DNA from 3 places in the Actinoplanes sp. NBRC 101535 genome. Region 3 is predicted to be linked to each of the others. Evidence: riboswitches for the same ligand, from Rfam matches in the RefSeq annotation. Region 3 holds a riboswitch; each other region holds the start of a gene.
What was found. A riboswitch is a leader RNA that binds a small molecule or an ion and turns the genes downstream of it on or off. The one in region 3 is predicted to bind S-adenosylmethionine.
Positions count from the first base shown of each region.

Region 1 (9,542 bases), on a different contig from region 3:
GGTGCGGCCCGCCGTCCATCCGGGCCGGCAGCCGCATGCCGTGCCAGTGCAGCGTCGACACCTCGGGCAGCCGGTTCGTCACGATCATGCGGACCCGGTCGCCGCGGGTCGCCCGGATCACCGGTCCGAGATAGGCGCCGTTGATTCCCCACGTCGTGGTCACCGTGCCGGGAAGAAAGGAGGAACGGCCGTCCGCCCGCAATTCCAGAGCGAACTCCGTCGCACCGTCCGCGGATTTTCGGGAATCGGCAAGCGGGGGGATCCGAAGGCGATTCGTATAGGTGGGTTCGTGCGGTGGCGGTTCCGCGGAACACGCTGCCAGTCCTAACGTGCCGAGCAGCAGCACACTGCGTCGTTTCATCAAGGAATCCCCGTCCGCGAAGGTGTCGGTTCATCGTGTGCGGCATTCGTCATCGGCACATCGGGGATAAACCCGGCCGGGCTGAGCTGCGCTTTTGCGAATCGGGTACGCCGAAAGGCGCAGGGCGGCCGGGGGAGTGCGCTTCTCGCGTACCCTCCAGGGGTGTTGCTGCCTGTCGCGGTCGTCGTGCTGGACGTCGTCTGGGTGGCCGGAGCGTTTCCGGAGATGTGGCCGTTCGGGTGGCCGCTCGTCGTTGTCAGTGGTGCCGTCCTGGCGCTTCGGCGGCGTTATCCGGTGCTCACGCTGGTGGTGACGGCGGGGTGCGCGCTCGGCTACTACCCGGGCGGATTCCCGGACTCCCCGATGGGGATCGCGCTGCTCATCGCAGTGGCGGGCGTCGCTCGATATTGCCGTCGGCCGACGGCGATCGTGGCGGTCGCGCTGATTCTCGCGGCGTTTCTGGCGGTCGGCCGCCATGCTCGGATCGAGGACCATGCCGGCCTCGGAGTGGTGCTGCTGGCCGCGGTCGTGGTGGGCGAGTTGTGGCGGGACCGACAGGAACGGATCGACGCGGCCGGCCGGAGAGCCGGCGAGGCGGTCCTCGAGGAACGGCTGCGGATCGCCCGCGAACTGCACGACGTGGCCGCCCACCAGATCTCGCTGATCACCGTGCAGGCCGGGGCCGCGTTGCACCGCCGTGATCCGGACACCGCCTTCGCGGCGCTGGAGACCATCCGCGCGGCGAGTAGGGAGGCGCTGCGCGACATGCGCACGGTGCTGGGCGTGTTGCGACAGGTGGACGGGGCTGAGCCGGTGGCGCCGTCGCTGGCCGCGGTGGCCGGTCTGGTCGCTGCGGCGCAGGCTTCTGATCTTCGGGTACGCGTGACCGCACTCCCGCCCGGGCCGCTTCCCCCGGCGGTGGAGTCGGCCGGATACCGGATCGTGCAGGAGTCGCTGACGAACGTCCGGCGGCACGCGGCGGCGACCGAGGCGGTGGTGTCGGTGCGGCTGGCCGGGGGAGCGCTGGAGGTGGAGATCGTCGACAACGGGACGGCGGCCGGCGGTCATGTCGGGGCGGGGAACGGGATCCGGGGGATGACGGAACGCGCGGTGGCGTTGGGTGGCCGGTTGACCGCGGAACCGGTGGCCGGTGGTGGATTCCGGGTGCACGCGGTACTGCCCGTGTCGCCGGTGGAGGCGTCGTGATCCGGGTGCTGCTGGCGGACGATCAGACGCTCGTGCGGGCGGGATTCCGGTCGATCCTCGGCGGCGAGGACGACATCGCGGTGGTGGCCGAGGCCGGGGACGGCGCGGCGGCGGTGGACCTGACGCTGCGGGAACGACCGGACGTGGTGCTGATGGACGTGCGGATGCCGGTGCTGGACGGCCTCGAGGCGACCCGGCGCATCGTCACGGATCCGCGCCTGACCGCCGTCAAGGTGGTCATCCTGACCACTTTTGATCACGACGAGTACGTGTACGGGGCGCTGCGCGGCGGCGCCAGCGGTTTCCTGGTGAAGGACATCGAACCGGTCGACCTGATCCGCGGCGTCCGGGTGGTGGCGGCCGGCGACGCCCTGCTCGCGCCGTCGGTGACCCGGCGGCTGATCGCGGAGTTCACCCGCCGTCCCGTCCCGGCGTCCCCGGTGCCGGCGGCCGGGGCGGGACGGTTGACACCGCGGGAGGACGAGATCGCCGCCCTGGTCGCGACCGGACTGTCCAACGACGAGATCGGGGCGGCGCTCGCGATCAGCCCGGCGACGGTGAAGACGCACGTCACGCGGGTGCTCGCCAAACTGGACCTGCGGGACCGGGCGCAGCTGGTCGTCTGGTCCTACGAGACCGGCCGGGTCCGCCCCGGCGAGCGCCGATCCTGAACCGTCAGCGGCGGCGACCCAGTGCGGAACGGTTCCGGAGGTGAGCCCGGGACGCCCGGATTGCGGGGTGCGGTAGGCGAACCCGGGACGGTCGGATTGCGGGTCGAAGGGGGACGCCGCTTCACGCGTACCCCCACGAGAGCAGGAACGTGCGCAGCGCGTCGTGGTAAGGGCGCAGTGACCGCAGGTCGACGTATTCGTGCGGGCCGTGCTGTCCGTCGCCGGCCGGACCGAAGATGCACGCGTCCACACCGCGCGCCGAGTAGAACCGGCCGTCCGCCGCGCCGTGTTTGCGCAGCAGGGAGCCGTCGTAGCCGACGGACTGCGCGGCCTGCTGCAGGAGCCGGACCGGGGCGCTGTCCGGATTCGCATAGTGCGGCGCGCCCAGCCCCTCGATCGTGACGTCCACCGCCGGCCCGGTGATCGCGGCGAGGTGGGCGACGATCTCGGCGGGTTCACGGCCGGTGAAGTCGGTGTCGTGCGGCGGGAAGCGGACGTCGAGCCAGGCCTGTGCGTCGGCGGGCACGATGTTCGCGGCCGTGTTCGACGTCGTGATGGAAGCGACGTTGACCGTGGTGGTCCAGGCCTCGGCGTCCGGAACTGGATAGCGCGCGACCACCCGGCTGACCGCGTCCACCACGGTGAGCAGGGCGTTCTCGCCGAGCCACGGGTACGCGGCGTGGGCCGTGCGACCGGTCGCGGTCAGCCGGGCCCGCAGGATGCCCTTGGAGGCGGCCACCACCCGCAGCGCGCTCTGCTCGCCGATCACCACGAACCGGGCGGTGACACCCGCGGCGACCTGGTGGCCGGTGCCGTCGAAACCGCCCACCTCCTCGTCGGTGACCAGCTGCAACCCGACCGGGTAGGGCAGGGTGCGGGCCACGTCGCGGAACACCGTGGCCATCACCAGCGCGGCGACCTTCATGTCCTGGGCGCCGCGCCCGTAGAGGCGGTCGCCGTCGCGACGGGCGGCGAACTGGGACGGTTTGCCGGGTACCACGTCCAGGTGCGCGTTCAGGATGACCTGCGGCCGGTCGCCGGTGGTCAGCAGCGCGCTGGGTTTGCCGTTCGCGACGAAGTGCCGGGTGTCGAAACCCGGCCCGACGAGGTCGAGCACCAGGTCGAGGGCGTGCCGCAGGTCGGCGGGACGGTCCGCGGTGGAGCGGATGCCGATCAGCTCCACCGCGGGTGCGACGAGTTCCTCCACCGAGGCAGGCTAACTCGGCTTCTTCTCGCCCGCCTCCACCGCGATCGGCAGCCGGTTGCCCTGCGGGGGCAGCGGGCAGGTCGCGAATTCGGTGTACGCGCACGGCAGATTGGTGGCCCGGTTGAAGTCCACCGTCACGGTGCCGTCGGCGGCCGGGGCGGCGACCTGGACGCTGCGGTTCGCGGCGTAGGTGGTGACGCCCGAGGTCTCGTCGGTGAACAGCACCGAGAGGGTGCCCGGGGTGTGCCCGTTGAAGGCGACCAGCTCGTGGTCGACGCCGTCGACGGTGAAGGTGATCACGCCGGGGGATTCGTAGACGTGTTCGATGCCTTCGGCCACGGAACCGACGGGGTAGGGGCGCGGTTCGTCAAACGCCCGGAAATCCCCGGAGATGACCCACTTCTCGTCTGCGGGATAGGCCGGGGTGCCGTCGTAGGCCTTCAGGACCGGGCCGGCGGGATCGCGGGGGCGAACCACGTCGAACCCACCACGACTTGCCACCTCAATCCGGATATTTCCGTATTCAACCGTGACGTCGCCTTTGTCGGGAATCTTGCCGAAGGCGAAGCTGCCCGACACCGGACTGCCGTCGACGATGATCTCCTCACCATCGTCCAGCGTCACCGCGGGCCCGGACGGCCCGGTGCTCCACGACCCCGGCACTCCGTCGAACCGCTGCGGGGTCTCCGTCAGCCAGTGCAGACCGGTGATGGCGAGAAAACCGTGCGGGGAGGCACGCCGCTGCTCGTGGGCGTCGTGCCACGTCTCCCACTCCTGCTGGAACGTGATCGTCATGCGTTGAGCCTAATCACTACTTGTTGAGGGGGTAATACACGTCTGCTACGGTCGTCGCCAGGTCATGAGTGCCAGCGGAAAGCCCCGGCTTGCTGGCCGGCAACCCTTGCAGTTCGCGATGGGGTGCCCCGGGTGAAGACCGGGCCGCGCATCGCCCGATGCCGGCAAGAGGCGAACCCGTGGAGGCGCGGTCATGCCATTGTTGGATGTCATCGGTGAAGATCTGAAGGTCGCTCTGCCGTCCGGCGAGCTCACGCGTTTCGTGCACCTCGACTACGCCGCGTCCGCCCCCTGTGTGCGGGCAGCCGCCGACGCGGTGCAGGACCTGCTGCCGCGCTACGGCAGCGTGCACCGGGGCACCGGGGTGCGGTCCCAGGCCTCCACCCTGGCGTACGAGCTGGCCCGCGACGTGGTCGCCGAGTTCGTCGGCGCCCGCCCCGGCGACACGGTGATCTTCACCCGGAACACCACGGACGCGCTCAACCTGCTGGCCCGGGCACTGCCGGCCGGGACCACGACACTCCAGTTCTCCGGCGAGCACCACGCGAACCTGCTGCCCTGGCCGAACCCGGTGCGGCTGCCCACCCCGTCGTCGCCCGCGGAGGCGGTCACGCTGCTCACCGCGGCGCTGGCCACCGTCACCGGTCCGGCCGTGCTCACCGTGACCGGTGCGAGCAACGTGACCGGGGAGGTCTGGCCGGTCCGTGAGCTGGCCGACGTCGCGCACGCCCACGGCGTCCGGGTGGTCGTCGACGCCGCCCAGCTGGCCCCGCACCGGGCCGTCGACCTGGACGAGTTGGGCGCCGACTACCTCGCGTTCTCCGGCCACAAGCTGTACGCCCCGTTCGGTGCCGGTGTGCTGGCCGGCCGCGCCGACTGGCTGGACGCCGCCGAGCCGTACCTCGCCGGTGGTGGCGCCAGCGCCGTCGTCGGTGACGTCCCCGGCGAGCTGACCTGGGCGACCGGCGCGGCCCGGCACGAGGGCGGCACCCCGAACCTGCTCGGCGCGGTGGCCATCGCGGCCGTCGCCGAGGCCCTGGCCGCCGCCGACCGGGACGCCCTGCACGCCCACGAGCAGGCCCTGCTGACCCGGCTGCGGGAGGGCCTGGCCGGGGTGCCCGGCGCGGTCGAGGTCAGCGTCTTCGGCCCGGACCAGCCCCGGGTCGGCATCGTCTCGCTGGCCCTGCCCGGCCACGACCCGGCCGACGTGGCGCTGCGCCTGGGCCGGGATCACGGGATCGGGGTCCGCGCCGGTCAGTTCTGTGCCCACCCGCTGGTGCGGCGGCTGACCGGGAGTGCCACGACGGGCAGTTGTGGTGACGGCGCGACCGGGCTCCTGCGGGCCAGTTTCGGCATCGGCAGCGACGTCGAGGACGTGGACCGCTTCGTCGCAGGCCTCGCGGCGGTCCTTCGCACCTGATCCGCTACCCGTGTTGGCCTTCCCTGGCCGCCGAACCCGCCGAAGAGACAATCGTGGCGGGGTGGATGACGTGGCTGTGGGACAGGCTCCCGGTCGGCGGCGGGCTTCGGGACGAGGACTGGGCACGCCGGCACCGGCTGCTGACGGTGCTGCTCGCCGTCATCATGGTGATCCTCACGGTGTTCGGCGCGTTCCGTCCCGACACCGGCCCCACCCTGCTGGTCACCGACGGCCTCATCCTCACGTCCGTGCTGGTGGGAACCCGGTCCTGGTCCCGCCGGTTACGGTCGGTCGCGGTCGCGCTGGGCTACGCGGTGGCGTGTGGCGGTTTCGTCTCGCTCAGCGGCGGTCTGACCGAATCGCACTTCTCGTTCTTCGTCGCGGTGGCGGCGCTCGCGCTGTACCGCGACTGGGCGCCGTTCGGCGTGTTCCTGATCGCCACCACCCTGCACCACTCGGTGTTCGGGGTGCTCGTCAGCGAGCACACGTACGACCACAGCAGTGCCCAGAACCACCCGTTCACCTGGGCCCTGCTGCACGGTGCCGCGGTGCTCTTCGCGGCCGGCTTCCAGGTCGTCCAGTGGAGCCTGACCGAGGCCGAGGAGGAACGCGCCCAGGAGAACCTGGACGAGAGCCAGGCCCAGCTGAGCGTGTCGTTCGACGAGACGCCCGTGCCGATGGTGATGATCGCCCCGGACGGCCGGCTGCTGCGGACCAACGGCGCCTACCGGGAGTGGCTGCGGCTGCCGGACGTGCTGCCGTCCGGGTTCACCGTCGCCGACCTGCCGATCAAGGCGGTCGAGGACGGCGTCCAGTCGATGTACGACACGATCCGCGAGTCCGAGGACCCGCTCACCCTGACCCGGCAGTACCGCCGCGACGACGACGGCTCCCTGATCTGGGTGCAGATCCACAGCACGAACCTGTACGACCGTGACGGCGAGCTCAAACTGACCTTCGTGCACCTGCTCGACGTCACGTCGGTCCGCAACCACGAGGCGGAGCTGCGCCATCAGGTCCGCCACGACTCGCTCACCGGGCTGCTCTCCCGCAAGGCCTTCGAACACGACCTGAGCCTGCTGCTCGCCGAGAGCGCCGAACCGGTCAGTGTGATCTACCTCGACGTCGACCGCTTCAAGTCGATCAACGACGCGACCGGGCACACCACCGGCGACGACGTGCTGCGGGCCCTGGCGCTGCGGCTCACCTCGGTCGTCCCGGTCGGCGCGCTGACCGCCCGGCTCGGCGGCGACGAGTTCATCGTGGCGGTGGCCGGGCCGGCCGGCATCGGCCTGCGCGTCGGCAACGGCATCCTCGCCTCGCTGGCCGAGCCGCTGCAGGTGCCCGGCGGCGAACAGCCGATCGCGCTCAGCGTCGGCGTCACGACCGCCTCCGGGCCGCTGCCCGCCGAGGAAGTGGTGCTGGCCGCCGACACCGCCATGTACGCGGCCAAACGCGCCGGCGGCAACCGGCTGCAGGTGTTCACCGACGAACTGCGGGTGCCCGTCCAGGAGCGGATCGCCGCCGAGGCCCGGCTGCGGACCGCCCTCGCCGACGACATGCGCGAATCGTTGCCGCTGTGGTTCCAGCCGGTCGTCTCCACGGTCACTGGCGAGATCATCGGCGCCGAGGCGCTGGTGCGGATGCGTACCCCGGACGGCAGGATCCTCAGCCCGTTCCACTTCATCGGCGCGGCCGAGGAGACCGGCCTGATCGTGCCGCTCGGCGAGCACGTGCTGCGGGAGGCCGTCGCGCACCTGCTGCGCTGGTCCGAGGACCTCGGGTACGTGTCGGTCAACGTCAGCCCCCGCCAGCTGGCCGAGCCGGACTTCGTGCCGGTGGTGGCGAACCTGCTCGCCGGGATCCCCGGGTTCGACCCGTCCCGGCTGGTCCTGGAGATCACCGAGACCGCGCTGCTGTCCTCGACGGTCGACGTCAGCGAACGCCTGGAAGCCCTCAAGAACCTCGGCGTCCGCATCGCCCTGGACGACTTCGGCACCGGTTACAGCTCGCTGACCTGGCTCAAGTCCCTGCCCGCGGACATCGTCAAGCTGGACCGCTCGTTCGTCGCCGGACTGGCCGAGGACAAGCGCAAAGCGTCGATCATCTCGGCGGTGCTGTGGCTGACCCGCTCGCTGAGCATGTCCACCATCGCCGAGGGCGTCGAGGAGGCCGCCGACTGGTACGCGCTGCAGGCGGCCGGCTGCCCGGCGGTCCAGGGCTACTTCTTCAGCAAGCCGCTGCCCGCGCCGGAGTTCAGCCAGATGCTCGCCGACGGAGTGACCGTCGAGAGCAAAGGGATCACCCCCTTCGGGGGAGTTCATCTGAACGAAACCACCGGGACCGCTGTGGCCGGTTAAAGTCCGGCCATCCTTGACAACGTAGATCCCTTCATCGGCACAGCGGCCACCGACCTGCCTCGGGCAAGCGGTCTCGCCGCTACCTGGTGGTGGCCGAAACCGCAGGTCGGCAACACCCACCCGGGGGCTTCGGCCCCACTGGGCATGGTGTCCGCGTGCGCCTACTCCGGCGCCTATCCGACCGGTTACGGCCGCTACGCGAAGAACACCGAGGGCGTGCCGGAGGAGATGTTCCCCCGGCTGCAGGCCTCCGGGTTCACGCATTTCCAGCAGTCCGGCACCGGCGCGATCCGCAAGTACTACAACTACGTGCGGGTCACGCCGATGGTCCAGCCGCTCGACGACCTCGGGCAGTCCTGGCCGCTCGAGGACGAGCAGGCCGAGGCCGGCTACTACGCGGCCAACCTCGACACCGGCGTGCGCTGCGAGATCACCGTCGGGGAGAAGGTGGCGGTGCACCGCTACACGTTCCCCGACCACGACAGCGCCCGCGTGGTGATCGACCTGTCCTGCGGCGGCCTCGCCATCGACCTGGGACGCACGGTGCCGCTGCGCGCCCAGGCCGAGAGCATGGGGTACGGCCGGGTCCAGGGCACCGTCGTCATGGAGGGTGTCCCGCTCTCCGTCTACGCCGAGGTGGACAGTCCCGGCTGGCGGCAGATGCTGTGGTACGACCGGCGGCTGATCCCCGGCGGCACCCGCCTCGACTTCGACAGCATCCGCAACACCACCCTGCGGCCGTTCGGCGCGATCTTCCTCGGCCCGGTCCGCGCCGGCCAGACGATCGAGGTCCGGCTGGGCTTCTCGCTGCGCGGCACCGACCAGGCCCGGGAGAACCTGGAACGCGAGTGCGGCCTGGGCCGGACCGCGTTCGAACCGGTCCGCGCCCGCACCCGGGACCGGTGGCGCGAACAGCTCGGCAAGGTGAAGGTCGAGGGCGGCACCCCGGCCCGGCGGACCGTGATGGCGACCGCGCTCTACCACTCCCTGGTCAAGCCGTGCTTCGCCGACGACGAGAGCCCGTTCTGGCCCAACTCCGGCCCGTACGCGTTCGACATCTGCACCATGTGGGACATCTACAAGACGCAGATCCCGCTGCTGTCCGCGATCGCGCCGCAGCGCTCCACCGATCTCCTGGAGTCGCTGATCCGGGTCTGCGAGGAGGAGGGCAACTTCCCGATCGGCTACCGGATGGCCCGCGGCGCCGACCGGTTCTTCCGGCAGGCCAGCGCCCTGGCACACACCGCCATCGCGGACGCGCACGCGCTGAAGCGCACCGGCATCGACTGGACGTGGGCGCTGGTGCACATGGTCGACGACCTGCGCCGGCTCTACGGCGAGGACTTCTGGGAGCACGGCCGGGTCCACCCGATCACCCACACCCTCGACCTGGCGTACGCCCACCACTGCACCGCCAAACTGGCCCGCGCGCTGAACGACCACCGCCTCGCCGACGACCTGGAGCGGCGCAGCCGCGGCTGGGTCAACGCGTTCGACCCGGCCACCGGCCTGCTGCGCGACT
Region 1 is NZ_BSSY01000017.1:29,176-38,717, forward strand. It holds gene QSK32_RS34825 (multicopper oxidase family protein) at 1-361, opposite strand, end outside; gene QSK32_RS34830 (sensor histidine kinase) at 524-1,567, shown strand; gene QSK32_RS34835 (response regulator) at 1,564-2,238, shown strand; gene QSK32_RS34840 (M20 family metallopeptidase) at 2,360-3,445, opposite strand; gene QSK32_RS34845 (DUF1684 domain-containing protein) at 3,455-4,240, opposite strand; SAM riboswitch class IV at 4,301-4,417, shown strand; gene QSK32_RS34850 (aminotransferase class V-fold PLP-dependent enzyme) at 4,434-5,660, shown strand; gene QSK32_RS34855 (putative bifunctional diguanylate cyclase/phosphodiesterase) at 5,726-8,020, shown strand; gene QSK32_RS34860 (glycoside hydrolase domain-containing protein) at 8,030-9,542, shown strand, end outside.
Region 1: linked by a shared signal. The riboswitch ahead of QSK32_RS34850 (aminotransferase class V-fold PLP-dependent enzyme) and the one ahead of thrC (threonine synthase) in region 3 are both predicted to bind S-adenosylmethionine.

Region 2 (9,542 bases), on a different contig from region 3:
CGGTGCTGCCCGACGGGGTGACGCTGCGGCGCGTGACCGGCGACGACGACCTGCGCCGCGTCGCCGACCACCAGACCCGGGTGTGGGGGTTCGACTGCTCGTGGGTCGCGGCGGATCTGAGCGCCCGGATCGCGTCGGCGCCCGGCGAGGTGACCGTCCTGGTCGCGGAGGTCGACGGTCACCTGGTCTGTACGGCCTGGTCGGTGTACGAGCCGGGCACCGAGTTCGTCGCCCTGCTCGGCGGCACGACCGTGCCGCGGTGGCGGGGGCGTGGCCTCTATCGCGCGCTGCTCGCGGCCCGGGCCCGCGAGGCCGCCGACCGCGGATTCCCGCTGCTGCACGTGGACGCGTCGTCGGACAGCGCGCCGATCCTGCGGCGGTGCGGCTTCCACGAGATCACCACGTCCACCCACTACGAGTGGGCCGTGCACTGAGCCCGGTGCATTCGTCGCCGGTTGGTCGATGGGGTTCAGGTCGGCCGCCACCAGCCCCGGAGACGAGGGTTCCCCGCATGTCGTCGCCGAGGTCGCCGACCTGCCGTGATCGCGGGTCCGGGCAGGGTGCTGCGCCCCAGCAACTTGCGTGGACGGTGCCCGAGTGGGCGGTCAATGCGGTCGCAGGTGTTGCCCGTGGCCCGCTAACCTCATGCGGTGATCACCCTGACGCCGGTGGTGGAGCGATGGTTCGCCGACTGCCCGTTCTGGCCGGCCGAGCAGACCGGCTTCACCGTCGCGGTTCCGCGCACGCCGACGTCGCAGCAGGTGGGGGCGGTGGTCTGGGCGTTGATCGGCCGCGCTGTGACCGCCGATGATGTCTCGATCACCGCGGCGAACGCCGCCGAGGCGATCGACGGGTATCTGGCCTGTGCCGACGAGGATTACGCGCCGGGTGGGTTGCGGGTGCGCGACGGTGACGTCGTCATCGACCCCGGCTGCTGCGTCGGCCTCGACGAATGGCGCGACTGGCTGCGCGTGATCGACGGCGCGGTGATCGACCTCGGCCATGACCCGGATCCGCTGATCGAGCACCGAGGGCCGGTGATCCGAGTGTGGAAGGACTGCGGCCAACGGTCCTTCGGGCAGGTTCCCGGCCCGGACGAACCACATGTGGACGTCCCGCGCCACGTTCTGCCGAACTTGCTGGGCGCGGTTCAGCAGGATCTCGCCGGTTTCCTGACCGCCCTGCGTCCCTGGGTGCAGGGCATCCGCGCCGATCTGGCGGATCCGCTGGTGGCGGCCGTGGACCGGCGCCTGCAGATCAGCGCGCCTCTCGGCATCTGATCGACTTCCTCACGTCTGGCGGACACCTTCCCGTCGGTTCGCCCCGGTAGAACTTGAAGGGTCAACGAGCGGAAGGGGCGGAATGTATCTGTCGGACGGGGCGCGACGTGCGCGCCGAGTGGCCTGGCTCGCGGCCGCCGTGGTCTGGGCCGGCCTGTTGCTGCTGCCGTGGTGGCCGATGGACTTCGGCGACCCGTACTTCATGCAGTATCGCCTCGATGCGATCGAACGCTACCGGGAGTACGGCGACGACTGGTGGGACGTGGTTCCCTACGGCTACTACCAGGCGGGATATCTGCTTCACATGGCGGCCGTGGTCGCGATGCCGCTGCTGGTGGCGCGGCGTGGCTGGCATTGGCCGGCCGGCATCGTGGTGCTGCTGGCCAGCGTGTGGGAGTTCATCGCGGTGGTGCCGTACAGCCTGATCAATACGACAGTGGTCCCGTACCTGCCGATGGTTGCCGGAGCGGCGCTGATGGCATCGTGGTTGATCGTCCGCAACGGCGTCGAGGACAGCGTCATGGCTCCGGCGAGGGGCTGACCGCACCCGGTTTTCGCGGCGCCGTCCCGTCCCGGCGTCGCTCCGTCCCGGCGCCGTCCCGTCCCGCTGGCGGGCCGACGCCGGCTGCTCGCCGGCGGGTAGGTGAGTCGCGATTGATCAACACCGTGTCGTGGGTGACGAGCCGGCCTGCGAGCTACCCCGCAAGGCGGTCAGTCGTCGCCTTATGGCTGCCGGGCGGAGTTGAGCGTGGCGGGCCGTCGCCCATGGCACTGCCCGCCACGCTCGGCCGACCACCGATGACGGCTCGGAATCGCCAGCCGTCGTTTGCGGTCGTTTTCGGCTCACGGATGGACCACGGCTGACGGCTGAGTCGGGCGAGCCGTCGACCACGGCTGCCCGCAGGGCGAAACGCAGCCGCCGGCGACGGCCCGGGGGTTGCCGGCCGTCGGTCATGGTCGTCTTCGGCTCATCGACGGACCGTGGCCGACGGCCGGGCATTCCGGGCGTCTTCGACCTGGCGCTGTTCACGTTCGGGCCGTCCGGTCCGCCGCCGATGACGGCCTCCGCGCTACCGCGGTCTTGGCCGACGTGCGGAGTGTGCCAGGGTGGAGGAGACCCGGATCGGTTCGCCGCCGAGCGATGAGTTCTGACGCCGTCGGGGGTCTGAAATCCGGAGGCCGATGGCGGCACGACGTGAAGTCGCGGTTCGGTGTCCGGCTTTTCGAACTCGTGACGAAAGGTTGCGGAATGACGGTTATCGCCAGCTTCTGTATGTCGCTGGACGGCTTTGTGGCTCGTCCGGACAACAGTGTGGGCCCCCTGTTCGACTGGTATTCCCGTGGTGATGTCGAGGTGCCGATGGCCGGCTACCCGATCACCTTCCGGGTCTCCGCGGCCAGCGCGGACTACCTGCGCGCCCAGACCGACCTGGCCCGGAGCAGTGCCTTCGTGTGCGGCCGCCGGGTCTTCGACCACACGGGCGGGTGGGGTGGCAACCCGCCCGGCAACGGCCGCGCGTTCGTGATGACCCACCGCGAACCTCCCGCGGACTGGCCGGCTGAGCGGCTCGCACCGTTCACTTTCGTCCCCGACGGTGTCGAGAGCGCGATCAACCAGGCCAAGGCTGCCGGAGACGGCAACGTCAGCGTGTCCGGCCCCGCGGTCGCCCAGCAGTGCCTCAACGCCGGGCTGTTGGACGAGATCCGCATCGACCTGGTGCCGGTGTTCCTCGGCGAGGGGATCCCTTACTTCGCGAACATCGACAACGACGGCGCCGAACTCGAACGCGTCGAGGTCGTCGAAGGTGACGGCGTCACACACCTGCGGTATCGCGTGCATTACCGCTGACCGGGGACCCTGGTGATGAACGGTTTCGTGACCGGCAGCCCCTACCCGACCGCCCTACCCGGCCGGCCTTGCCTGAGGCGGTTGGGCCAGGCGCAGCAGGTCGTCGCCCTCGGCGCGGTACATCAGCTTCGACGGCATGTGCAGGTCGCCCAGGCGGCGATAGAAGCGGCGCGCCTCGACGTTGTCGGCGTCGGTCGACCATTCCATGCGGCTGCAGCCGGTGCCGACCGCTATGGCGCCGAGCCGGGCCATCAGGGCGGTGCCGACGCCGTGTCTGCGGAACGGCTCGCGGACGTACAACTCCTTCAGGAACAGCGACTTGGTGATCCCGGCGGCCGGCCACAGGAAGCTGTAGCTGGCGAAGCCGCGGACCACGCCGTCACCGTCGGCGGCCAGCAGCACCCGGGCGGCGGGTCCGTCGCTGAACAGCAGGGAGGCGATCTGGCGTTCCCACTCGTCGCGGGGTGGGAGTTCGTCGGCGCCGTAGAAGCGTTCCACCTCGGCCAGCAGTGCGGCCACGGCCGGGAGGTCGTCGGCGGTCGCATGCCGGTAGCGGTTCACCGAAGATCCCGAGGCAGATCAAGAGCAGTCCATGATGGTACGAGACGCCGACGCGTACCGTGGCTGCGGCGCGGGTGCGGGAGTTGCCGGTCGGGTTCCACAGCTTCCAGGATGGCCGCCGGATGCGGTGGCGGGCCGTCGCCGGGCCGGTCGACACCGATCGTGGCGCCACCGAGGGAGAGTGGCTCGGCCGGGTGTGCGGGCAGCACCGCCGGGCGTGCGGGCACCAGCACCGGGTGTGTCCTCCGGCCGCCCACCTGCCGGGTCAACACGACACGAGGTGGGCTGCCAGACGGTGACGCAGATGGGCGCGGCAGGTCGGCCACTCCGCCGCGATGATCGAGAACATCGCGGAGTCGCGGAGCAGGCCCTCCTCGCCCGGCGCCCACGACCGGGACCAGCGCCGCAGGACGCCCTCGAAGGTGGCGCCGGTCGCGGCCAGGGCGGCCCGGGCCCGGGCGTTACGGGCGTCCGTCTTCAGGTCGACGCGTTGCACGTTCCACTGTTCGAAGGCGTTCGTGAACAGCAGCAGTTTGGCCTCGGCGTTGATGCCGGTGCCCTGCGCGGAGGCGGACAGCCAGGTGAAGCCGACCTCGACGGCGACCAGGTCGCCGGTGTCCGGCTGGTAGCGCGGATCCCAGTAGGCGGTGGCACCGACGGCCCGGCCGGTCGCCGCGGAGATCTGTGCGTACGGGGCGAGCCGCCCGGTCGCGGCGCGCCCGAGTTGTTCGTCGATGTAGGCGTACACCTGGGCGGGGGTGGGCACCCAGGTCCACCCGTAGGAGTCGCGGTTCTCGGCGACGGCGGCCCGCAGGTCGGGGGCGTGCCGGTGGGCGAGCGGTTCGAGGCGGACGAGGGCGCCGTCGAGGGCAGGGCCGGGCAGGATCACGCGAACTCCAGGGTCGTCGCTTGTCCGGCGGGGCTGCCGGACCTGGTCATCACCCGGAGCACCCACCCACGACAGGGGTTGCCGGCCAGCAAGCCGGGGCTTGACGCTGGCACTCGTGACCCGCCAGACCCTACCGGACGGGGATGGGGCGTGTTCAGCGCGTACACCCGAACGAGATTTTAATGATTCGGTCTGATATTTCGGGCAATGGCCGGAAATAGGGTCGGCATCGAGTACGCCTACGCTGGCACCGTGTTCGCTTATGAAACAGGTTCGGGTACGCCGCTGGTGCTGCTGCACGGATTCGGCCTGGACCATCGCAGCCTGCTGCCGCTGGAGCCGACGTTCACGGGTTCGGGGTGGCGGCGTGTCTACCTCGACCTGCCCGGCGCGACCGGAACCCCGGCAGGGGATGTGACCAGCTCGCAGCAGGTCGCCGACGCGGTCGTGGACGAGATCCGCGCGCGTCTCGGCGACACGCCGTTCGCCGTGCTGGGCTGCTCGTTCGGCGCGATGATCGCCCGCCACGTCGCGCACGAGCTCCGCCCGCAGGTCCTCGGGCTCGCCACCCTGGTCGGCGTCTTCGTCGCCCGGCGCAGCGAACGGACCCTGCCACCCCGGACGGTGCTGCGAACCGATCCGGAGATCGAACCGCTGCTCGGTGCGTCCATCGGCCACTACCGGGAGGACGCCGTGGTGGAGTCCACGGACGACGCGGAGACGTTCCTGAAATACCTGCTGCCGGGCATCGACGGCGCCGACCAGGAGGCGCTGGCACGGATCGCGCACGACTACACCCTGGACCGGGAACCCGAGGACGCCCACCCCGAGCCTTTCACGCAGCCGGCCCTGCACGTCACCGGCCGGCAGGACGACGTGGTCGGTTACGCCGACGCGTGGCGCCGCGTCGAGCACTATCCGCGGGCGTCGTTCGCGACCCTGGACGCCGCCGGTCACAACCTCGTCTCCGAACAGGGCGGCCTGTGCTCGGCCCTGATCGCCGACTGGCTGCGCCGCATGAGGGGTCACGTCTCGAGCAACTGCCGGACGATGTAGCCGCCGACGGAGGCCGCGGCTACCAGGAACGACACGCCCACCGCGGTGGTGGCCGCGCGCCGGGCCCGTTTGCCGAGCCAGGCGGCCATGACCAGCCCACCGCCGAACGGCAGCCCGAACTTCAGGAGAAGCTCGCCCGCCATGGTGAGCGCCTCCAGAGCGCCGAGGCCGATCGACACTGCCATGACGGCCAGGCCGCCGACCAGCAACCGGGCGCGGAGAGGGCGCCAGGCTTGCCACCCCCGCCGCGGTTCCCGCCAGAGCAGGGCGAGGGCCACACACGTGGCGACGGTGCCGACCAGAGCGAGGATGGCCGACTGCGCCACCCAGTCCGCCATCTCGGTCTGGGTCGGGGTGATGGCGTCCGCGCCGGCGGCGTTGAACACGTCGCGGATGCCCACCGTGCCGTGTCCGGCCAGGTGAGCGGCGCACACCGTGACCGCCGCCGCCGTGGGCCGTCGCAAGCCGGGGAACAGCGCCACCGTCAGGCCGCCGCCGATCAGGCCCAGAACACCGAGCCAGAGTACGGACGACCAGTACGGCTCGGGGGCCAGGAACAGGACGGCGGCGGCTGGTACCGCGCAGAGCACGAGCACGGCTCCCGCCACGGTGGTCGTGACACGACGTTGCATGCCATCCTCAACGCGTCACCTCGTGACGGGTGTCGTCCGGTCCCCGAGGATGGCATCGTCCCTTTCGGGTAGTTCGGGAACGGCCAGCTACAAATGGCACGGTCCCGAAACGTCAGCGGGACGAGGCCGCCAAAACCTGCGTGGCGCGGTCGGCCACGGTCGCGTCGACGACCAGGTCGTAGTGGTCCGGGCGGAGCCGGCCCGGCACACCGGCGGGGCGGCGGCCCAGCGCCATGCCGTACCCGATCAGGCCGATCGCAGCACCCGAGGCGGTGCCGGTGGCGGCGGCGGCCAGGGCGATCCGGGTGTCGTCGTCGTGGTTCGGCACCACCAGCTCGAAGGAGGTCAGCAGGTGCCCGACCAGGATGCCGACGAGCAGCCCGAGCAGTCCGCCCCGCACGGCCGGCCGGCGGGCGGTGACGGCGGGCGCCTCGTGGCTGCCGCAGGCGACGATGGTGGCGCTGTCCTGCGGGATGCCGCCCTCGGTGAGCCGGGCGGACGCCCGCGCGGCGGTGGAGAAGTCGGCCGCGGTGGCGACGACGCGGCGCGGGCCGTCGGTGTCGTGGTTCATGAGCACTCCTTCCGGCTGCCTGAGTGTCCATTCGTACCCGGATTCGCGGCCATCGCCATCGGGAGCAGCGGAAACGTCATGTGAGTGACATATTGTGACGGAGCACGTCGAATTCGCAGCCGGGCGCGTCCGGGTCGAAGCCGTGTTCGATCAGCCAGCGCGACGCGGTCAGGCTGCGCAGGGCCCACCAGGCGCGGATCACCTCCCGGTCGGCGCCGGGGCCGTACCCGGTGAGTAGGTCGTCCAGGCGTTCCTCGTGGCCGAGGGTGAGGATGGCGAGGTCGAACATGGCGTCGCCGGGGGCCGCCTCGGACCAGTCGATGACCCCGGTGACCTGGTCGCCGTCGACGAACACGTGGGTGATCTGCAGGTCGCCGTGGACGAACACCGGCTGCCACGGCCGGAGTGCGGCCTCGGCGATCGCCCGGTTGTGCCGGATCACCTCGGTGGGCAGCACGGCGTTGGCGAGCAGCCACGCGCATTCGGTGTCGAGTTCCGCCGCCACGTCGTCGAGCCGGGTGCCCGGCCAGGGCGGCAGGGGCGCGTCGTGCAGCGTGCGGACGGCGGCGCCCGTGGCGGCCCACGCCGCCGGTGACGCGGGGGACGGTTCGCCGAGGACGCCGAGCGCGGTGCCGGGGACGGCGGCGACGGCGAGCACGGGTGGCTGGTGCCAGAGGACCGGCGGGGTCGGGATCGGCGCCATGGCCATCGCGCGGACCTCGACGGCGGCGTGCGCCGGATCGCCGTCGACCTTCAGGAACACGTCGCCGACGCGCAGCGTGGCCCGCTGCCGGTGGGCGACGACGACCTCCACCTCGTCCATACCGCCATGATGGCCGGGCCGTCCGCCGGCCGCACGCCGTTATCGGCGGTGCCAGGAGCGCAGAGCGGTGGCCGCGTCCTCGGGGGAGAGGCCACCCCGTTCGACGTGGAGGTTCTGCAGGAACCGGATCGCGGCGCCGACCTCACGCCCGGGCGGGATGCCGAGGATCCGCATGACGTCCGCCCCGGTGAGGGGCACCGGAACGCCGGGCAGCCGGCTGTACACGGCGCGTTCGGCTGCCACGCGTTCGGCAGCAGCCCGCTCGGCCGCCCGTTCGGCCTCCCGCGCCGTGTTCCAGTCGTCCCACGTCGCGTACTGCCGGGCCTCCAGAGAGTACGGCCGCCAGTCCTCGTGCTCGCGTTCGTCGCCGAACCCCACCTCGTCGAACAGGTCGAGATGGCCGGATTCCACGACGACACCGAGCCGGGCCAGCACGGCGTTGACCGGCCACTCGTGCCGGGGACCGGTGAAGTCCCGGGTGTACGACGGACCCCAGATCCGCCGTCCGTCGCGCCACAGCGACGCGGTCTGGTCCCCGTCGCCCCCGGAGAAGTCCACCTCGACCTGACCGATCAGCGCGGCGTGCGACCACTCGGCCATCGCCTCTTCCGGGTACGCCCCGCGGCTCTGCGACACCAGCCAGGAGGGGAACGGGACGAAGCCCATCCGCTGCCGGAGCGGGACGACCGACGGCCGGACCTCCTCCGGGACGACGCTCCGGAGCAGGTCGAACGGGCCTACTGCCGCATTCAGGCGATAGGACATCGGGCCTCCACGGGTACGCGTTCGCGACGACCGTTCTGACCGGCGTGCATGTCGCGGTGTACGGCTGGAACACTTGCGCGATGATCACGACGATAGCGGCGGGTCTCCTGTTGTCGGCACTGGCGTCGCCGGACTCCGTCTGCGGGGTCGGCGACGACCGGTTGCGGGAGATGTCCGGGCTGGTCACGATCGCCGACGGCTATGTGACGGTCAACGACAGCACGACCAAGAACAAGCGCCGGGACATCTTCTTCCTGGACGCCGACTGCGAGGTGGAGCGGACGGTGGCGTACCCGTCGAAGCCGGTCGACACCGAGGACCTGGCGGTGGCGCCGGACGGCACCCTGTGGGTGGCTGACATCGGCGACAACGACGCGGCCCGCGCGACCGTCGGGCTGTGGCGGCTGGCACCGGGCGCCGAGGAGCCGGAGCTGTTCGCGATGCGGTACCCGGACGGGGCGCACGATGCGGAGACGCTGGTGCTGAACGGCGACGGGACACCGATCATCGTCACCAAGGACAAGGCCGGGGCGCGGGTCTACACGGTGGACGGCGCGCTCGCCGACGGTCGCCTGCGCGCGGCGGGGGAGTTGTCGATTCCGGTCACGACGACGAGCAACCCGCGCGGCGCCGACGGCCGGCTCGTGCTGACCGGCGGCACGAACTCGCCGGACGGCGCCAAGGTGGCGATCCGGACCTACGCCGACGCCTTCGAGTACCCGGTGGCCAACGGCGACGTGCTGGCGGCGCTGACCACCGGCACGCCGCAGGTCACCGCGCTGCCGGACGAGCCGCAGGGCGAGTCGATCGCCTACTCGCGGGACGGGACGTACCTGCTCACGGTCTCGGAGTGGAGCGACGACAACGAGGATCCCGAGATCCTGCGGTACGCGTCGAAGCTCGCCCCGACCCCGGCGGCCGGCTCCTCGCTCCCGGTGGGCTCCTCGCTCCCGGCCGTCCCGATCGCCGGCGGCGTGATCGTTCTCGGACTACTCGGCGGCTGGCTGCTATGGCGCCGGTTCCGCTGAGCCGGTCGGCGGGCTTTGGGAAAGTCGTTGGCCGGGGTCGCCCGACGGTTGATCATCATGACGAGAGTCGGCGAGAGGGAGCATCACC
Region 2 is NZ_BSSY01000024.1:65,136-74,677, forward strand. It holds gene QSK32_RS40500 (GNAT family N-acetyltransferase) at 1-434, shown strand, start outside; gene QSK32_RS40505 (hypothetical protein) at 651-1,280, shown strand; gene QSK32_RS40510 (hypothetical protein) at 1,399-1,821, shown strand; gene QSK32_RS40515 (dihydrofolate reductase family protein) at 2,530-3,129, shown strand; gene QSK32_RS40520 (GNAT family N-acetyltransferase) at 3,184-3,690, opposite strand; gene QSK32_RS40525 (GNAT family N-acetyltransferase) at 3,956-4,579, opposite strand; SAM riboswitch class IV at 4,591-4,700, opposite strand; gene QSK32_RS40530 (alpha/beta fold hydrolase) at 4,832-5,635, shown strand; gene QSK32_RS40535 (hypothetical protein) at 5,605-6,267, opposite strand; gene QSK32_RS40540 (hypothetical protein) at 6,380-6,838, opposite strand; gene QSK32_RS40545 (phosphotransferase family protein) at 6,915-7,661, opposite strand; gene QSK32_RS40550 (hypothetical protein) at 7,701-8,426, opposite strand; gene QSK32_RS40555 (hypothetical protein) at 8,507-9,454, shown strand.
Region 2: linked by a shared signal. The riboswitch ahead of QSK32_RS40525 (GNAT family N-acetyltransferase) and the one ahead of thrC (threonine synthase) in region 3 are both predicted to bind S-adenosylmethionine.

Region 3 (9,542 bases):
CTTCACGGTCCAGCGCGGCCAGGTCGTCGGCCTGCTCGGACCCAACGGCGCGGGCAAGACCACCACGCTGCGGGTGCTGATGGGCCTGACCCAGCCGACCAAGGGCGAGATCTACGTCTTCGGCCACCGTCTGGTTCCGGGCGCACCCATCCTGTCCCGGGTCGGCGCGCTCGTCGAGGGCCCCGGCTTCCTGCCGCACCTGAGCGGCTACGAGAACCTGAGGGCGTACTGGCGGGCCACCGGCCGGCCGTGGGAGGACGCCCGGTTCGACGAGGCGCTGGAGATCGCCGGACTGGGTGACTCGGTGCACCGCCGGACCCGCAAGTACAGCCACGGCATGCGGCAGCGTCTCGCCATCGCCCAGGCCATGCTCGGCCTGCCCGAACTGCTGGTGCTCGACGAGCCGACCGACGGGCTGGACCCGCCGCAGATCGCCGAGATGCGCCGGGTGTTGCAGCGGTACGCCACCGACGGCCGGGCGGTGCTGGTCTCCAGTCACCTGCTCGCCGAGGTGGAACAGACCTGCACGCACGCGGTGGTGGTCAACAAGGGCCGGATCGTGGCGTCCGGCCCGGTCGGCGACATCGTCGGCGACTCGCCGTCGGTGCAGGTCGACGTGACCGACGTGCCGGCCGCGACCCGGGTCCTGGAAGAGCTGGGCGTGACCACGCTCGGCACCGAGGGCACGAGCGGACTGATCGTGGACACCAACGGCACGCCTCGCTCCGAGGTGGTCGCCTCGCTGGTGGGCGCGGGCATCGGCGTGGAACGTCTGGTGCCGCGCCGGCGTCTCGAGGACGCGTTCCTGGCCCTGGTGGGCGACAATTCGCGGGGAAGTGGAGACCGATGAGCGCCTCGGCGGCGACCGGCTACAAGGCGTCACGCACCATGCCGATCTGGGCGGAGGTGCGGCGTCAGGCGTCCCGGCGGCGGACCCAGCTGGCCCTGGGCTTCATGGTGCTGCTGCCGGTGATCATCCTGCTGGCCTTCGAGTTCGACACCGACCGGCGCGACGACGACGGCGGTGGCGGCGGGGGCGCGTTCAGCAGCCTGGCCGACCTGGCCACCTCCGGCGGACTGAACTTCACCCTGTTCTGCCTGGCCGTCTCGTCGAGCTTCCTGCTGGTCGTGGTCGTGGCGTTGTGCTTCGGCGACACGGTCGCCAGCGAGGCCTCCTGGGGCAGCCTGCGATACCTGCTGGCGATTCCGGTGCCGCGGGCACGGCTGCTCGGCGTCAAGCTGATCGTGGCCGCCGGATACTCCCTGGTGGCGCTCTTCCTGCTGGCCGGAACCGGGATGCTGCTCGGCACGATCCGCTACGGCTGGGGTCCGCTGGGCAGCAGCATCGCGGCGGAGATCCCACCGGGTGAGGGTGTGCTGCGGCTGCTGGGCATCCTGGCGTACTTCGCGGTCACCCTGCTGGTCGTCGCGGGCCTGGCGTTCCTGCTGTCGGTGCTGACCGACGCGGCGCTGGGCGCGGTCGGCGGCGCGGTGCTGCTCTGGATCCTGTCCAGCATCCTGGACCAGATCGAGGCGCTCGGGACGATCCGCAACGCGCTGCCGTCGCACTACAACGACGCCTGGATGGGGCTGCTCTCCACCCCGATCCAGACCGAGGACCTGGCCAAGGGGGCGATCTCCGCGGTCGTCTACGCGACGATCTTCTGGTCGGTGGCGTTCTACCGCTTCACCCGCAAGGACGTCACCTCGTAAATGCGTTGACCCCGCGGTCCGGGACTTCGAAGATCGAGCGCGATGCCGAACTTCGAGATCCGGGCCGCGCGGTCCGGTGACGCCGCCGGGGTGGTCGCTCTCCGAGCCGAGATCCACCCTTATCTGGTACGCGGTGAGCACGCCACCAGGCACACCATCACCGCACCGCCGACGGCCGAGCAGTGGGGTTGTTTCGTGGCGGTCCGTGCCGGCGAGGTGGTCGGCTGGGTGGCCGGCCTGCGCAATCTGGGCTCCGCCGAACCGGACTTCGGCCAGATCCTCCAACTCCAGGTGCACCCGTCGTATCGGTGCCGGGGCATCGGCGGCGCCCTGTTCACCGCGGTCACCGATCATCTGCGTTCGATCGGCATCCGCCGCACGGCCGCGCTGACCACCCCGGAGGCGCTCGACTTCGCCCGCCGCCGCGGCTTGGAGCCGACCCGCGAGGTGCGCTACTCCGCCCTCGACCTGAGCCCCCTCGTCTCCCCGCCGGTGCCGCCCGTGGGGATCCGGCTCGTTCCGCTGATCGACATCTCCGCCCACGATCTGTATGCGGCCGACCGGCTGGCCACCGCCGACGAACCCGGTGACACGCCCACGGCTCCGATCCCGTTCGACTCGTGGCGGCAGGACGTCTGGGACAACCCTGATCTGGATCGGTCCGCGAGCACGGTTGCGATGGCCGGGGACGACCCGATCGGGTACTCCCTGATCCTGCGGGACGGTCACCGCGCCTGGTCCGACATGACCGCCACCGTTCCCGCGTTCCGGGGGCGTGGCGTGGCTCTGGCGGCGAAGACGGCGGCTCTGCTGCGGGCGGCCGAACACGGGGTGACGGTCGCCTACACCGCCAATGACGAGTCCAACGTCGCCATGCTCGCCGTCAACGCCCGTCTCGGCTACCGGCCGATCGCCCGCCAGTTCTCCGGCGTGATCACCCTCTAGTCAAGGTTCCTGCCCGGCATCCGCGTGGTGATGTGCGGCGCTGAGTGCGGCTGAGGTCACCATGCGGATGGGCTTCGTGCCCTTACCACGGAACGTGTCTGGGTTTTTCGGGCGTCACCACTCACGCAGGCCGCCCGGTGGCTCTCGCGGGTTGGACGCGTAGCGGCCAGCGGGAGTCGCCGGGCCCTCGGCGGGAGCGACGGTCTGTACCCACCACCCCGCTACGACATGGTTCTTAAGCTTTTGAAGTGTTTTGCTCGTATTTTGGCGCTGACCGTCGATAACTCGCTCACACCTCGGGAATCATCTTCGAGGATCCCGAGAGGGCGTCGTAAGGTGGCGGTAACAACTGAATACCTCATCCAGAGGGGCAGAGGGATACGGCCCGACGAAGCCCCGGCAACCACCGTGCATGTCTCGATGACGAGGCCGCGCGCGGCAGGTGCTAATTCCGTCCCCGTTTCGGCAGGTCGCCGCGGGGAAAGATGAGAGGGAAGGCCTCGATGACGTCTGCCGTCAGTGCACCTGTCTCCACCGAATCTCCGGCCCGTGGGCTGATCTGCCGCGCGTGTGGTGCCGAATACCCGCTCGCCGCGCAGCACGCTTGTTACGAATGTTTCGGCCCGCTCGAGGTCGCCTATGACGAGGCGGCGCTCGCGCGGGTGACCCGGGCCCAGATCGAGGCGGGTCCGCAGAACATCTGGCGCTACGCCGGGCTGCTTCCGGCCGGGCAGAACCCGGACACCCGGGTGACGCTCGACCCCGGTCTGACCCCGCTGGTCGCCGCGCCCGCGCTGGCCGAGGCGATCGGTCTGAGCGCGCCGCTGTGGGTGAAGGACGACTCGCAGAACCCGACGCACTCGTTCAAGGACCGGGTCGTGTCGGTGGCGCTGACCGCCGCCAAGGAGCTGGGCTTCAAGCGGTTCTCGTGCGCCTCGACGGGCAATCTGGCCAACTCGGTCGCCGCCCACGCGGCCCGGGCCGGGGTGCCGAGCATCGTCTTCATCCCCTCCGACCTGGAGCAGGGCAAGATCATCACCACCGCGGTGTACGGGGGTGAGCTGGTCGCGATCGAAGGTTCCTACGACGACGTCAACCGGCTCTGCAGTGAGCTCGTGGAGACCGACGAGTTCGAGGACACCGCGTTCGTGAACGTGAACGTCCGTCCGTTCTACGCCGAGGGCTCCAAGACCCTGGGGTACGAGGTCGCCGAGCAGCTGGGCTGGCGCATCCCGGCCCAGGTCGTCATCCCGATGGCGTCCGGTGAACTGCTCACCAAGGTGGACAAGGCGTTCAGCGAGCTGGTCGAGATCGGACTGGCCACGGCGCCCGAGGGCGGCTGGACCGTGTTCGGTGCGCAGTCCGAGGGCTGTAACCCGATCGCCGTCGCCCTGCACGCCGACACCGATGTGATCACCCCAGTGAAGCCGACCGGCATCGCCAAGTCGCTCAACATCGGCGACCCGGCGGCCGGCCCGTACGCGATCGAAGCCGTCAAGCGCACCGGCGGCTGGATGGACTACGCGAACGACGACGAGATCCGCGACGGCATCCGGCTGCTGGCCGAGACGACCGGCGTGTTCGCCGAGACCGCCGGCGGCACCACGGTGGCGGTGCTCAAGAAGCTGGTGGCGAGCGGCAGGCTGGACCCGTCGAAGGAGACGGTGGTCTACAACACCGGCGAGGGCCTGAAGACGCTCGACGCGGTGGCCGGCCAGGTTGGACCCACCCACACCATCAAGCCGTCGCTGCGCGGCGCCCGCGAGGCCGGACTGCTGGGATAGCTGTCCGTAATCGGTGTCCTGCCGGTTGTTGAAGATTCCCTCCTTCGAGGACTTGCGGGGCGTCTAGAAAAACGTGCAAGATGCATGCGCGGGAGGACGCGACGCCGTACGAGGCCCCTCACCTGAGCTTGGCGACAATCTCGAGGGACCCAACGACCCAGTGCTGACCCAATGGCTACGTGCCAGGAGGTGCTGTGCGTCCGTCCTCCCGACCAAACTTCAGCCATGTGCGCAGCGGCAGATCCTCGGGATAACCGCCCTCGCGCAGGCCGGCCCGCTTCTCGAAGACGTTCCGGGCGCCGAACGACGGCGTGACGCAGATCGAATACCCGCAGGCCAGCCAATAGGCCGGCCAGAACAGTGGGCCCAGGATCGCGTACTGGGCCGTGTGGTGGGTCTCGTGGGCCAGCAGGGCGGATCGTCTGTCGTCCAGCAGCCACTCGGCGCTGTGCCTCGTGATGATCACTGAGCCGACCGTGAAGCAGGATGCCGCGGGCGTCCGGAAGCGGTAGTTCTCGGCGATCAGGATGCCGTCCGGGGCCCTTCGGATCCGTGAACCGGCGGCGACGGCGATCAGTAGGCCGGCGGCGGTGGTGCCGTTCAAGGTGTTGACCACGCTTCTGAGGCGATTTTTCATGCTTTACGGCGCATTTGTAGCTCGGTGAGCTCCGGGACGGTCGGGTGCGGCAGGCGGACACCGGTGTCGGCGAAACCCAGTTTCTCGTACGCCCGGACGGCCCGGTCGTTGCCGACCACCACCTCGAGCATCAGCTCGTCACGCCCGGACGCCACCGACCAGTCGGCCACCGCGTCGACCATCTGCGCCAGCACCTTGCCACCCCGGTAGGCCGGGGTGAGGTAGACCGCGAAGACCACCGTGCAGCCCGGCTCGTCGGCCAGGGTGGTGCCGCCGGCGTGCCCGATCAGCGGGCCGCCCGGGTCGGCGATGAACTGTGCCGTCCCCGATCCGAAGGCCGCCTGCACGATCCGCTGCCGGTAACTCTCGTGCGGCCGGGCCGCGGCCTGGGCGAGCGTCTCCAGGAACGCGAGCGGACTGTCCGCGAGCATCTCCAGGCGCAGGGCTCGCATCCGTCCCGCGTCCTCCGGGGTGACCCGCCGAACCGTCCAGTTGTCCATACCGTACTCACTACCGCTCCCAGTGCCGGGCGGCAACCAGGTTGACGTAAACCGAACTTTTCCCGCCCCTGTTCGGAGGGCGTCGCACGCCTGAGCTGGGCGTTCAAGATCTTTGCAGGGAAACCGAACACGGCTCGCGAGTTTCGCGGGAAGATGGGCTTCCTTGCACTCGGCCTGGGGGAGTGCTAAACAAGTGATTGGCACTCGCGCCACGTGAGTGCCAGCAGGTCGGGACGGTGGGGTTCCGTCCGGGGCGTTGCCATCGGCGCTTCGGCACGAAACCGGTCGTCGCGGGCTTTCCGGCTCGGCCTGAGGACGTCACATCGCCAGGTGGTGACGTCCACAGACGTTCCTCAACATGCGGAGAGCGGGGCCGAACAGGTCCGGCTGCCGCGGGATGTCCGGGAGGACAACGCCGTATGGCCAAGATCATCGCATTCGACGAGGAGGCTCGTCGGGGCCTCGAGCGCGGCATGAACCAGCTTGCCGACGCCGTCAAGGTGACGCTCGGCCCCAAGGGCCGCAACGTCGTCCTCGAGAAGAAGTGGGGCGCCCCCACGATCACCAACGATGGTGTGTCCATCGCCAAGGAGATCGAGCTCGAGGACACCTTCGAGAAGATCGGCGCCGAGCTGGTCAAGGAGGTCGCCAAGAAGACCGACGACGTGGCCGGTGACGGCACGACGACCGCGACCGTCCTGGCGCAGGCGCTGGTCCGTGAGGGCCTGCGCAACGTCGCCGCCGGCGCCAACCCGATGGCCCTGAAGCGGGGCATCGAGGCCGCCGTGGCGAGCGTCTCCGAGGGCCTGTCGCAGCTGGCGAAGGACGTGGAGACCAAGGAGCAGATCGCCTCCACCGCCTCCATCTCCGCCGGTGACTCCACGGTCGGCGAGATCATCGCCGAGGCCATGGACAAGGTCGGCAAGGAAGGCGTCATCACCGTCGAGGAGAGCAACACCTTCGGTCTCGAGCTCGAGCTCACCGAGGGCATGCGCTTCGACAAGGGCTTCGTCTCGGCGTACTTCATGACCGACGCGGAGCGTATGGAGGCCGTCTTCGACGACCCCTACATCCTGATCGCCAACAGCAAGATCTCCGCGGTCAAGGACCTGCTGCCCGTCCTCGAGAAGGTCATGCAGTCGGGCAAGCCGCTGATCATCATCGCCGAGGACGTCGAGGGCGAGGCCCTGGCGACCCTGGTGGTCAACAAGGTCCGTGGCACCTTCAAGTCCGTCGCCGTCAAGGCCCCGGGCTTCGGTGACCGCCGCAAGGCCATGCTGGAGGACATCGCCATCCTGACCGGTGGCGCCGTCATCAGCGAAGAGGTCGGCCTCAAGCTCGACGCCGCCGACCTGACCCTGCTGGGCTCCGCCCGCAAGGTCGTCATCACCAAGGACGAGACCACCATCGTCGACGGTGCCGGCAACGCCGAGCAGATCCAGGGCCGGGTCAACCAGATCCGCGCCGAGATCGAGCGCTCGGACTCCGACTACGACCGTGAGAAGCTGCAGGAGCGTCTGGCCAAGCTGGCCGGCGGCGTTGCGGTCATCAAGGTCGGCGCGGCCACCGAGGTCGAGCTCAAGGAGCGCAAGCACCGCATCGAGGACGCCGTTCGCAACGCGAAGGCGGCCGTCGAGGAGGGCATCGTCCCCGGCGGTGGCGTGGCGCTGGTCCAGGCCGGCAAGACCGCGTTCGACAAGCTGGACCTGTCCGGCGACGAGGCCACCGGTGCCAACATCGTCAAGGTCGCGCTCGACGCCCCGCTGCGTCAGATCGCCGTGAACGCCGGCCTCGAAGGCGGCGTCGTGGTGGAGAAGGTGCGCAACCTCGAAGCGGGTTGGGGCCTGAACGCCGCGAACGGCGAGTACGTCGACCTCCTGGCCGCGGGCATCATCGACCCGGCCAAGGTCACCCGCTCGGCGCTGCAGAACGCCGCGTCGATCGCCGCGCTGTTCCTCACCACCGAGGCCGTCGTGGCCGACAAGCCCGAGAAGAACCCGGCCCCGGCCGGCGCCCCGGGCGGCGGTGACATGGACTTCTGAGTCCAGTCGTAAGGCATGACGGAGGCGGGCCGCTCTTTCGAGCGGCCCGCTTCCTGTTTCGCCCCGTTCCTGCGCTCGCGGTCGTTCTGCCACGCCGTCACCCGCGCTTATCCCGTTGCCGTTGCCGCTGGCTGTGTTGTGCCTTTCCGAGCCGCTCGGGATGTCGTGCTTTCCGTGTCGTCGTCTTTCGCGCATCGCCTACACGCCGCGGGCGAGACGGCCGATCCCGCCGTGCATGACGGTTGACCGAACCAACCGACGGCTGGCCCTGTTCATGACAGCTGACCCTGTTCACGACGGCCGGCCTTGTTCACGACGGCCGGCCCTGTTCACGACGGCTGGCCTTGTTCGACGACGGTCGACCGGGCCAGACGACGGTCGAGCTGGTAATCAGCCGTAGGCGGAGCCGAACCGACCAGGAGCCGCAGATGACGGCCGGGCCGGTACTTCCGTTCCTGGCGATTGAGTTTTTCCTCTTGGAGAGCCGTAGCGACGGCTTAGCCAGCCGAGCCGTGGTCCACGGTCTTTCCGTGGGTCGAAGGCAGCCATGAAGTGCGGCTGGGCGTCCCGGGCCGTCGTCCATGGTTCATCTGTGGGTCGAAGGCAGCCATGAAGTGCGGCTGGGCATCCCGGGCCGTGGTCCACGGTCCATCTGTGGGTCGAAGGCAGCCATGAAGTGCGGCTGGGCACCCCGGGCCGTCGTCCACGGTCCATTCGTGAGCCGAGAGCAGCCATGGGACACGGCCGGGCGTCCCGGGCCGTCGTCCATGGTTCATCCGTAAGCCGATGGCAACCGTGGCGTACGGCTGGCGACCGCGAGCCGTCGTCTGCGGTCGTCTGACGCCGGCAGGCGGCGGTCGGATTGTTCCCGCCGTTACTGGTGGTTGAGCTGTGCCTCCCGTAGAGCCGTGGCTGACGGTTCAGCTGGTCGAGCCGTCAGCCACGGTTCACACACGAGCAATAAGGGTGCCCGCCGGAGAACAGCCCTGGAGCACGGCCGGAAAACCGAGCTGCGGCATTCTTCGAGTCATGGGGTAGAGCGTGAGGTCAGGCACGTCAGCCCTCGCCCACCCGAACCGGGCCACTCAGATCGGGACGTTACCGCAGGGAAAGTCCTACGTCTGAGGGTTCATCCAGCATTCGCTCGGCCCGGCTGCTCGGCCCGGCTGCTCGGCCCGGCTGCTCGGCCCGGCTGCTCGGCCCAGCCCGGCTCGGCTCGGCCGCCAGGGTCGGGTTTGGCGGGTTGGTTTCGTCCGGCGGTGCCGTCGGCTATTGCGGGTGGTCAGCGCACCGGATCAATCATCGGGTGCGGGTACCTGCCGTTTTGGGGCAGTCGACGCACCCAGACCCATGATCGGGTGCGGTTGTCGCCTCGACTCGCTGTGATCGGGTGCGTCTGCCGTCCTTGCTTATCGCGATCGGGTGCTCCTGCCGCCTGACTCGTCGTGATTGGGTGCGGCTGCCGCCTAGGACCGTCGTGATTGGGTGCGCATGCTGTCCGGGACCGTCGTGATCAGGTGCGTTCTTCGTTCTGTGCTGCTTGGCGGGCGGGCAGCGAGCGGGGCCGGGGCGGGCAGTGAGTGGGGCCGGGGCGGGCAGTGCGAGCGAGGCCGGAACAGGCCACGAGCGGGACAGGGCGGACAGCGAGAGGGGGCAGGGCAGGCAGCGAGCGGGGCCGGGAGGCGCAGTGATTGGGGCCGGGACAGGCAACGAGCGGGGCCGGGACGCGCAGTGAGTGGGGCCGGGACAGGCAACGAGCGGGGCCGGGACGGGCACGGGACGGGCACGGGGCGGGCCTCGGATAGGAAGCAGGGGCGGACCTGGTGGTCCGCCCCTGCGAGTGGGCTATGGGAGTGGGAGGTCAGCGACGGTGGCGGCCCCCATTACGGTGTCGGCCCGGACCGGTGCCGAGGAAGACCTC
Region 3 is NZ_BSSY01000026.1:36,256-45,797, reverse strand. It holds gene QSK32_RS41605 (alpha/beta fold hydrolase) at 1-850, shown strand, start outside; gene QSK32_RS41600 (ABC transporter permease) at 847-1,713, shown strand; gene QSK32_RS41595 (GNAT family N-acetyltransferase) at 1,756-2,658, shown strand; SAM riboswitch class I at 3,014-3,150, shown strand; gene thrC (threonine synthase) at 3,162-4,442, shown strand; gene QSK32_RS41585 (hypothetical protein) at 4,618-5,058, opposite strand; gene QSK32_RS41580 (GNAT family N-acetyltransferase) at 5,076-5,579, opposite strand; gene groL (chaperonin GroEL) at 5,999-7,621, shown strand; gene QSK32_RS41570 (beta strand repeat-containing protein) at 9,483-9,542, opposite strand, start outside.